Regions from separate parts of the Pantoea sp. X-Soil-ISGK-275 genome, predicted to be linked through region 2. Evidence: predicted binding sites of a transcription regulator. Region 2 holds the regulator's gene; each other region holds the start of a gene.
The links. Region 2 encodes CRP, which controls carbon source genes, mostly activating them, when cyclic AMP is high. Its sites were predicted from a motif close to ATGTGANNNNNNTCACAT; they were not measured.
Positions count from the first base shown of each region.

Region 1: the regulator CRP is predicted to act here: its motif matches at 1,524-1,541, upstream of udp (uridine phosphorylase).
Region 3: the regulator CRP is predicted to act here: its motif matches at 1,803-1,820, upstream of AC6I8A_RS09295 (6-phosphofructokinase).

Region 1 covers NZ_AP035976.1:237,024-240,305, reverse strand. Annotated here, with positions in the region: gene AC6I8A_RS01070 (tetratricopeptide repeat protein) at 1-551, opposite strand, end outside; gene udp (uridine phosphorylase) at 651-1,412, opposite strand; gene AC6I8A_RS01060 (dienelactone hydrolase family protein) at 1,715-2,551, shown strand; gene metE (5-methyltetrahydropteroyltriglutamate--homocysteine S-methyltransferase) at 2,593-3,282, opposite strand, start outside.
Region 2 covers NZ_AP035976.1:3,850,633-3,853,914, forward strand. Annotated here, with positions in the region: gene AC6I8A_RS17950 (phosphoribulokinase) at 1-789, shown strand, start outside; gene AC6I8A_RS17955 (OsmC family protein) at 841-1,245, opposite strand; gene crp (cAMP-activated global transcriptional regulator CRP) at 1,550-2,182, shown strand; gene AC6I8A_RS17965 (YccS/YhfK family putative transporter) at 2,241-3,282, shown strand, end outside.
Region 3 covers NZ_AP035976.1:1,990,883-1,994,164, reverse strand. Annotated here, with positions in the region: gene AC6I8A_RS09305 (PTS sugar transporter subunit IIC) at 1-370, opposite strand, end outside; gene AC6I8A_RS09300 (PTS sugar transporter subunit IIB) at 363-677, opposite strand; gene AC6I8A_RS09295 (6-phosphofructokinase) at 688-1,668, opposite strand; gene dld (D-lactate dehydrogenase) at 2,108-3,282, shown strand, end outside.

The sequences.
Region 1 (3,282 bases), 3.6 Mb from region 2:
TCGGGATAGAACTCGCGCGCTACTTCGATGTTTTTAATCAAGGTTTCGCAGTAGCGTGGCTGGCCGCCATACAGGCTAAAGGAGATGATATTTTCTGCGAGATTGTTGCGGTTGATCGGTGGCGGCACGTCAGAAGGGAATGCCACTTTCGCCCCTTTGCTGAAGGTCACATCGGAATTCTGCAGTGATTCGAGGCCGTAACGCGCCACCTCATCCTCTTTATTCAGCCAGCCACACACTTCCGTTAATCCATCCAGCCATGTTTCCGACGCCTGCGCGCGTTGCGCGGCCGGAGCTTGATAGATCTTCTGGTAAATTTTATAGGATTTTTTGTGCTCGCCCACACGCATCAGGGTTAACGCGTAGTCGCTCAGCACCTGCATATGATTGGGTAAGACGCGCAGCACTTCTTCACAGCACTGACGCGCAAGAGGATAGTTATTCGCCGCCATCGCCTGGCGAAATCTCGCTGCTGCACCTTCAACGCGTGATTGTGCAGTAGCGGGATTATTCATGAAATTGGGACGTGAGACAGAAACCATTTTGCGCATAAGAAATTTCTCAGTAGCTGCTGAAATTGCGCGCATTCTAATCAGGAAATAGCTGAAATCCTTATAAGCCTGGTCTCGAATTCATCCCTGACTGGCGCACTAAATTAAGCGACGCGCGGCTTCAACCACAATTTTCACCGCATCACTTTCGGTCTGTTTCATGGTTGCGGCATCCGGGATCTCTTTTTGCGTACGGTTCACGATGACGCCCGCCACCATGCCGGCACGCAGTCCCTGACTGGCGCACATGGTTAACAGTGTAGCGGATTCCATCTCATAGTTAAGGACGCCCATTTGCTGCCACTCTTCCATTGAACCCTGGAAGCGATTCACCACGCGGCCGGAGAAGGTATCGTACCGTTCCTGACCAGGATAGAAGGTGTCAGATGAGGCGGTAATACCGATGTGGGTTTTCGCACCGCACGCCTCTGCGGCTGCCACCAGCGCGGTGGTGCAGGTGAAATCAGCTACGGCCGGGAATTCCATCGGCGCAAAGTGCAGGCTGGCGCCGTCGAGACGCACCGATGCGGTGGTGACCAGCACATCGCCCACATTAATATGCGGCTGGATAGCGCCGGTAGTGCCAACGCGCAGGAAAGTGCGCACGCCAAGCTGGGCCAGCTCTTCAACCGCAATCGACGTTGAAGGTCCGCCGATACCGGTGGAGCACACCACAACCGGTTTGCCATCCACTTCGGCCAGATAGGTAGTGAATTCACGGTGTGAAGCCAGATGCTGTGGATTGTCCATCAGCGCGGCGATTTTCTTCACGCGCTCAGGATCGCCAGGCACGATGGCCAACGTGGCTCCTTTCAAATCAGCTTTGGTGATGCCAAGGTGGAAAACGTCAGACTGGGCCATAACAGACTCCTGATAATTGGGGATGTACGCGCCACTCTACGTCAGCAGGAGGCATAAATATGTGACTCAATTCACCATCGATAATGAAAATTACATTATAAGAAAAACATTATGTGACTTACATCACGCATTAGCGCTGTGCAATTCTGAATTGCTACAAGCGGTGCTGCGTAAGTGTTGGTGGCAATGTTAATAGAGAAGCAGCACACGTGAAAAAAATCCCTCTGCACCTTACGCCAGCCTTGCTTTACTTCGCCAGGCTATAGTTACGTGATTGCGCATTTGCTAGCACGGAGAGAACAATGAAAACCGAAGACAATATGGCACAAAAAACGGCACCCGGCGGCTTTGCACCGGCCGTTCAGCCCACCGCAAGCAGCACCATTATTACCAGCAGCGACGCCATTCATGCTGGCGAGACCTCGGTTCCAAGCCAGGGCGAAAATCTGCCTGCTTATTATGCCCGACCAAAAGAGTATCAAGGCACCTTGCCGGTGGTGTTGGTGGTGCAGGAGATTTTCGGCGTGCACGAGCATATCCGCGATGTCTGCCGCCGTCTGGCGCTGGAAGGTTATCTGGCGATCGCGCCCGAACTCTATTTTCGTGAAGGCGATCCCAACGATTACAACGATATTCCCACGCTGTTCAAAGAGCTAGTGAGCAAAGTTCCAGATTCGCAGGTGTTGTCCGATCTCGATCATGTGGCCAACTGGGCCACGCGCCACGATGGTGATATCCGTCGTCTGGCGATTACCGGTTTCTGCTGGGGCGGACGCATTAGCTGGCTGTTTGCCGCGCACAATCCCCAGGTCCGCGCAGCGGTGGCGTGGTATGGCCGCTTAGACGGTGAAAAGACGTTGAAGCAGCAGAAGCATCCGATTGATGTTGCGGTCGATTTAAATGCGCCGGTGCTGGGTCTTTACGGTGGTCAGGATGAGAGCATCCCACTGGAAAGCATTGATAAGATGCGTCAGGCGCTGCACGCCGCCAATGCCAAGGCAGAGATCGTGGTGTATCCGGATGCCGGACATGCTTTCAACGCGGATTATCGTGCCAGCTATCACGCCGATTCCGCCAAAGATGGCTGGCAACGCATGCTGGCGTGGTTCGCGCAGCATGGCGTGGCGCCGAACGCCTAATAAAAAGGGGCGCCTCTGCGCCCCCATCTCATTTACCGCGACTAAGCCGTTTCACCCCGCAGGTTTTGCGCCGCTTTGACCATATTCGCCAATGCCTGACGGGTTTCCGTCCAGCCCCGGGTTTTCAGGCCACAATCTGGATTCACCCACAAACGCGCTTCCGGAATGCTCTGCGCCGCTTTGCGCAGCAACTCTTCCATCCACTCCACGCTCGGCACGTTCGGTGAGTGAATGTCATACACGCCCGGACCGATTTCGTTGGGATAGTCGAACTCCTTGAAGGTATCCAGCAGATCCATATCGGAACGTGAGGTTTCGATGGTGATGACGTCCGCATCCAGCGCGGCAATCGAATCCATAATGTCATTGAACTCGCAATAACACATGTGGGTGTGAATCTGGGTGTCATCCTGCGCCACGGCGGCATTGAGACGGAATGCATCCACCGCCCAGGTCAAATACGCGGCCCAATCGGACTGATGCAGCGGCAGACCTTCGCGCAGTGCCGGTTCATCGATCTGAATAATGCCGATCCCGGCTTTTTCCAGATCTTCCACTTCATCACGCAGCGCCAGCGCAATCTGTTTGGCGATGGTTTCACGGCTCACATCTTCACGCGGGAATGACCAGCAGAGAATCGTTACCGGACCGGTCAGCATGCCTTTCACCGGCTTGTCGGTCAGCGACTGCGCGTACTTCGCCCACTCAACGGTGATGGCTTGTGGACGGCT
Region 2 (3,282 bases):
ATTTTCCAGCAGCTGAACCTGCATGCGGCGGAACTCGAAGGCGACAGTTTCCATCGCTTCACGCGTCCGGAAATGGACATGGCGATCCGCAAAGCACGCGATCTCGGTCGCCACATCAGCTACTTCGGCCCGGAAGCCAATGATTTCGGCCTACTGGAGCAGACGTTCAAACATTACGGTCAAACCGGCCTCGGCGAATCACGCAAATATCTGCACACCTACGATGAAGCGGTGCCGTGGAATCAGGTGCCGGGCACGTTCACGCCGTGGCAGCCGCTGCCGGAAAACACCGATGTGCTGTTTTATGAAGGCTTGCACGGCGGCGTGGTTACGCAGCAGCAAAATGTGGCGGAGCATGTCGATCTGCTGGTTGGTGTGGTGCCGATTGTTAACCTTGAGTGGATTCAGAAGCTGGTGCGTGACACCGGCGAGCGCGGCCATTCACGCGAAGCAGTAATGGATTCGGTGGTACGTTCGATGGAGGATTACATTAACTTCATCACGCCGCAGTTCTCGCGCACCCACATTAACTTCCAGCGCGTGCCGACCGTTGATACCTCAAACCCGTTTGCCGCCCGCGAAATTCCCTCGCTCGACGAAAGCTTCGTGGTGATTCATTTCCGTGGCCTGGAAGGCATCGCGTTCCCCTATCTGCTGGCGATGATTCAGGGATCGTTTATTTCCCACATCAATACCCTGGTGGTGCCGGGCGGCAAAATGGGATTGGCGATGGAGCTGATTATGCTGCCGCTGGTACAGCGACTGATTGAAGGGAAGCGGATTGAATAGGTTTGGTGCGGGCGGTGAAAAGGGAGGCATGAATGCCTCCCCTTCGACCGATTACAACTCGACAACCTCATAGCTGTGGGTAATTTCCACGCCTTTACCCAGCATGATCGCCACCGAGCAATATTTTTCCGCTGACAGGTCAACCGCGCGCGCAACCGCTTTATCGCTCAACGCTTTGCCGCTGACGATAAAATGCAGGTTGATGGTGGTAAAAATGCGTGGCGCTTCTTCACGGCGTTCTGAGGTGAGTTTCACTTCGCAATCCGCCACATTGCTGCGCCCTTTTTGCAGGATCGACACCACATCAATGGCGCTACAGCCGCCCGCGGCCATCAGCACCATCTCCATTGGACTTGGCGCTTTATCACCGGAATTACCGTCCATTAATACCTGATGGCCAGATGAGGATTCTCCGAGAAAGGTAAGACCTTCCACCCATTTCACTCGTGCCTGCATTATTCTCTCTCCTGAAGCGGCGGTTTTGCCGCCAGAGTACGCTTTCACCTGACAAACAGCAATCCAGAGTAATCCCCCTTGTGCTGAAGCGAGACAACACAAGACAGCTCGCAAAAGCTGTGCTACAAACAGTGCTGAAAATATTTTCGTCATCACAGACGAAGGCCGGAAGAATCAAAAGCGTAGCTTAAGAGTCCACCCGGAATAATTTTTCCTTTACTGGAAACGCTCGACGATTAAACCGCCTGACAGGGAAAAATGCCCCCTGTGTTTTGGGCACGATTACAACAGAGGATAATAGCGAATGGTTCTCGGCAAACCGCAAACAGACCCTACACTCGAATGGTTCCTGTCCCATTGCCATATTCACAAATATCCATCCAAAAGCACGCTCATCCATCAGGGTGAGAAAGCGGAAACGCTGTACTACATCGTAAAAGGTTCCGTAGCGGTACTGATTAAAGATGAAGAAGGCAAAGAGATGATTCTCTCCTACCTCAATCAGGGAGATTTCATCGGCGAACTCGGTCTTTTCGAAGAAGGCCAGGAACGTAGTGCCTGGGTACGTGCGAAGTCTGCCTGCGAAGTGGCTGAAATTTCATACAAAAAATTCCGTCAGCTGATTCAGGTAAACCCGGATATTTTAATGCGACTTTCGTCGCAAATGGCGCGTCGTCTGCAAGTGACATCTGAGAAAGTGGGCAACCTTGCCTTCCTCGATGTCACCGGACGTATCGCGCAAACGCTGCTAAATCTGGCCAAACAGCCAGATGCGATGACTCACCCAGACGGGATGCAAATCAAAATCACCCGTCAGGAGATTGGTCAGATCGTGGGCTGCTCACGCGAAACCGTGGGTCGTATCCTGAAAATGCTGGAAGATCAGAACCTGATCTCTGCACACGGTAAAACCATCGTCGTTTACGGCACCCGCTAATTTCTTCTCACCCACGGCGTGATGGCAACATCGCGCCGTTTCTATTTGCGATGAGCTGATGTGGCGTCGAATCATCTATCATCCCGAAGTTAACTATGCGCTGCGGCAAACGCTGGTGCTGTGCCTGCCTGTGGCTCTCGGCTGGCTGTTTGGCGATCTGCAAAAAGGGCTGCTGTTCTCGTTAGTGCCGGCCTGCTGCAACATGGCGGGTCTGGATACGCCGCACAAACGCTTCTTCAAACGCCTGATTGTGGGGGGTTCGCTGTTTGCCACCGGCAGTTTCCTGATGCAAATCCTCACCGCTTATCAGGTTCCGCTGCCGCTGATTTTGCTGGCGTTGCCGCTGCTGATTGGCGTGACCGGCGAAATCGGCCCGCTGCATGCACGATTGCTGCCCGCGACTTTGATTGCCGCTATTTTCACGCTCAGCCTGGTTGGACGCATGCCGATGTGGGTGCCGCCGCTGCTCTACATTGGCGGCACGCTGTGGTACGGCTTATTCAACTGGTTCTGGTTCTGGCTGTGGAAAGAGCAGCCGATGCGCGAGTCGCTCAGCCTGCTGTTCCGCGAGCTGGCGGATTACTGCGATGCCAAATACACCTTACTGACGCAGCTGACCGATCCGGAAAAAGCGCTGCCACCGTTGCTGGCACGTCAGCAAAAGGCGGTCGATCTCATCACCACCTGCTACCAGCAAATGCATATGCTGTCGGCCAGTCGCGATAACAGCCACAAACGCCTGACGCGCGCTTTCCAGGTGGCGCTGGATTTACAGGAACACATCTCGGTGAGTTTGCATCAGCCGGAAGAGGTGCAGAAGCTGGTTGAAGAGAGCCACGCCGAAGCGGTGATTCGCTGGAACGCCAAAATCATCTCGGCGCGACTGCGCGTGCTGGCGGATGCAATTCTCTACCATCAGCTGCCAGACCGTTTTCATATGGAGAAACAGCTCGGCGCGTTGGAGAAAATTGCGCGCCAGCATCCGGATAACCCGGTCGGCAACTTCTGCCTGTATCACTTCAGCCGCATCGCCCGCGTGTTGCGTACGCAGAAGCCGCTCTACACGCGTGACCTGATGGCCGATCGCCAGCGCCGTTTGC
Region 3 (3,282 bases), 1.9 Mb from region 2:
TCAGGAAGATGTATTTGAACGGTGTCAGACGCGCAATGATGATGTTGACGATAAAGATCACCAACAGCGTCAGCGCCACTTCAGAACCCAGCTCGCGGTTTGCTAACCCGGCAATGGCGGCAACGTCGGTGATATAACCCTGCATGCCAAAACCGTGGGTGAAAATGGTGTTCAGGAAGGTCAGCGTACCGACAATAATGTTGATACCGGCCATCATAATTAAGAAACCAAGCAGGGTTTTAAAGGTGCCTTCCACCACCTTGCCCGCCGATTTTTTTTGCAGTAGCAGACCAATCAGGGCAATAAAGGCGATCAATATTGATGCCTGCCCCAATAAGTCTTTTACCAGGAAGTCGATCACACTATTCATGATTAGCAACCTTTAAGTTACGTTCTTTCATAAACGCCACGATTTTCTCTTCAATTTCCGCTTTGTCGGTTAGCTTATTGAGAATAATCACCCGTTTGATCTGTTCCGGGCTGGCATCGGCATTTAACACATCAGCAAAGGCTTTCTGAGTTAAAATCATGTCGGATTTAAAGGCGTTAGCTTCAGAAATGGTGGTGTGATCGATATCAGCATCAATTTCGAGTTTCTTTAATACTGACTTGGCGCTCATCTCAATCGCAAAGCTTGAACCCAAACCACATCCACAGACACATAATATTTTCAGCATGGCTATTTCCTCACAGAATTTGCAGTTGTTTAGCGAGTTTATAATGATGCCCTTCCGTATCGACCAGGCGTTTTTTCATGCTTATTAAATCAATCGGAATCGGTCGATTACTGCCATTAATAATCACCGCTTTGTTGCGCATTCCCGACTGAATACAACGCGCGACTTCACTGGCCATAATGGTGCCCTGATAAATCTCTTCACAGGTAGGATCGCCATTACGCAGGCCATAACCGATAATTGTTTTACGAATACGCACACCAATTAACGGTTCAATTTGTTTAATTAACGTATCGATAGCGCCCTGAAAGCCCGGCGAATATTCTCGGGTGTAGCCTTCTGAGCACAAAATAATGACGCTGTTCTGCGCCGCCAGCCGCTGCGTGATGCGCTCGGCCAGCTCTTGTGGTGCAATCTGGCATTCCGGGATCAGCGCGAAATCCGCATTGGATTTGATCGCCGACTGCAAGGTTAATTCCCCGCAATAACCGCCCAGCAGTTCCACCATAAACACACGACCGGTTAAGGCGCGGCCGGTATTGCGTAATTTCGCCACCTCTTTTAAAACCTGCTCGCAGGCGGTGGAGAAACCGATGCTGTAATCACTGCCAAACACATCGTTATCGATGGTCATGCCGACGCCAAAACAATTGACGCCAAATTCACTTAGCGTATGCAGGAATTGTAATGAGCCATCGCCGCCCGCCATAATTAATACATCGATACGCAACGACTTAAGGTGTTTGGCGATGGTTTCATATTCCGGACGAATTAATTTTCTGCTGGTTCGTCCCGATTGCATTACCGGAATAGCGGCGATGGCGTAATCCACTAAATCGCGCTGGGATATTTCCTGGTGATTGTTTTCCAGCAATCCCGGAATGCCACCGTTAAATAACACCATTTCCGCCTGGGTTAAGCGCGATATTTGATACACAAAGTTATTAATCCCGGTGACATCGCCACCACTGATCACCATGCCAATTCTCATTGTCATCATCCTTTATGCTGTGCGTCTGGAATTCATTCTTCCGATTAACGACATTGTTATTTGCAACGAATGTCACAGTTTTGCGATGAATTCCCCGAGTGAGATCATTGACAGCATCCCATTCAGGCTAAATTCTGTGATGTAAATCACACGCCACTTTTCACCTTAAATCATTAATAACAAATAAAATCATAGGTTTATATTTATTTTGCGTAATAAAACCGGTGGCTTAAATAAACACCTTACTCGCTGTTTTTCTTTCGATCTATTTTGTGATTTCCCGCGCATTTTTATCGGTTCATGAGGCTTATTCCGTATCAGATAAAGGGATAATGATTACGTGCGTTATTTATGCGTCAGGTCCAGTGAAGGATTGACTCAATGCCGATGCACTTGTCCAATACCGTGGCAGATAAAAATAAAGAAGAGAAAAGTGAGCATGCAGAAGGATATGTTGCGTCAGTTAGCAGAGGTGGTTGGCGAGAAACAGGTATTAACCCATGCGGATGATAAAGCCTGGTACATAAAGGGGTTCCGCGTCGGACGCGGTGAAGCGCTGGCGGTGGCGTTACCGCAAACGCTGTTGCAGCTGTGGCAGACGCTGCAGGTTTGCGTGGCGCACGATGCCATTGTGCTGATGCAGGCGTCGAATACCGGCGTTACCGGCGGCTCAACGCCCGACGGCAATGATTATGACCGCGATATTGTGATCATCAGTACCCGCCAGCTCAAAGGCGTGCAGGTGATTGATCAGGCGCGTCAGGTGATTGCTTTCCCTGGTACCACCTTGACCGAACTGGAGCACACCTTGCAGCCGCTGGGTCGTGAGCCGCACTCGGTGATTGGCTCGTCCTGCATCGGCGCGTCGGTGGTCGGCGGCATCTGCAATAATTCCGGTGGCTCGCTGATTCGGCGCGGCCCCGCTTTCACTGAAAAATCCCTGTTCGCCCGCATTCACAACGATGGGCGTTTAGAGATGGTCAACCATCTCGGCATCGAGTTGGGCGACACACCTGAAGTGATGCTGGAAAACCTGACGCAGCAACGGTATCAAACCGGTGAGCAACCCGACTGGCAGGGAAAAATCTGGGCGGATGATTATGCCGACCGACTGCGAGATGTGGCCGCAGATTCCCCTGCACGCTTCAATGGCGATTTGCGTTACCTGCACGACAGCTCAGGCAGCGCCGGTAAAGTGGTGGTGTTCGCCGTGCGCTTGCCGACCTTTGAAGCCAGCACCGGCAGCGATACTTTCTACATCGGCACTAACGATGAGAGCGTGCTGGTGGCGCTGCGCCGTTTCCTGTTAACCAGGATGAGCGAGCTGCCGCTGCAGGCGGAATATATCCATCGCAACGCCTTCGATTTAACCGTGCGCTACGCCAAACATATGTATCTGGCGATACGCAAACTGGGTCCGCAGGCCATTCCGCAGATGATGGCAAATAAAGCTAAATGGGATGTGCGCGTCAGCCACCTGAAATTCCTGCCGCGCAATTTTGTTGATCGGGTGCTGCAATTCTTCAACCAGCTGACGCCGAGCTTTATCGCACCGCGCATCATGGATTACCGCAGCGAGTATCAACATCATCTGATGATCAAAGTGGAGTCGCC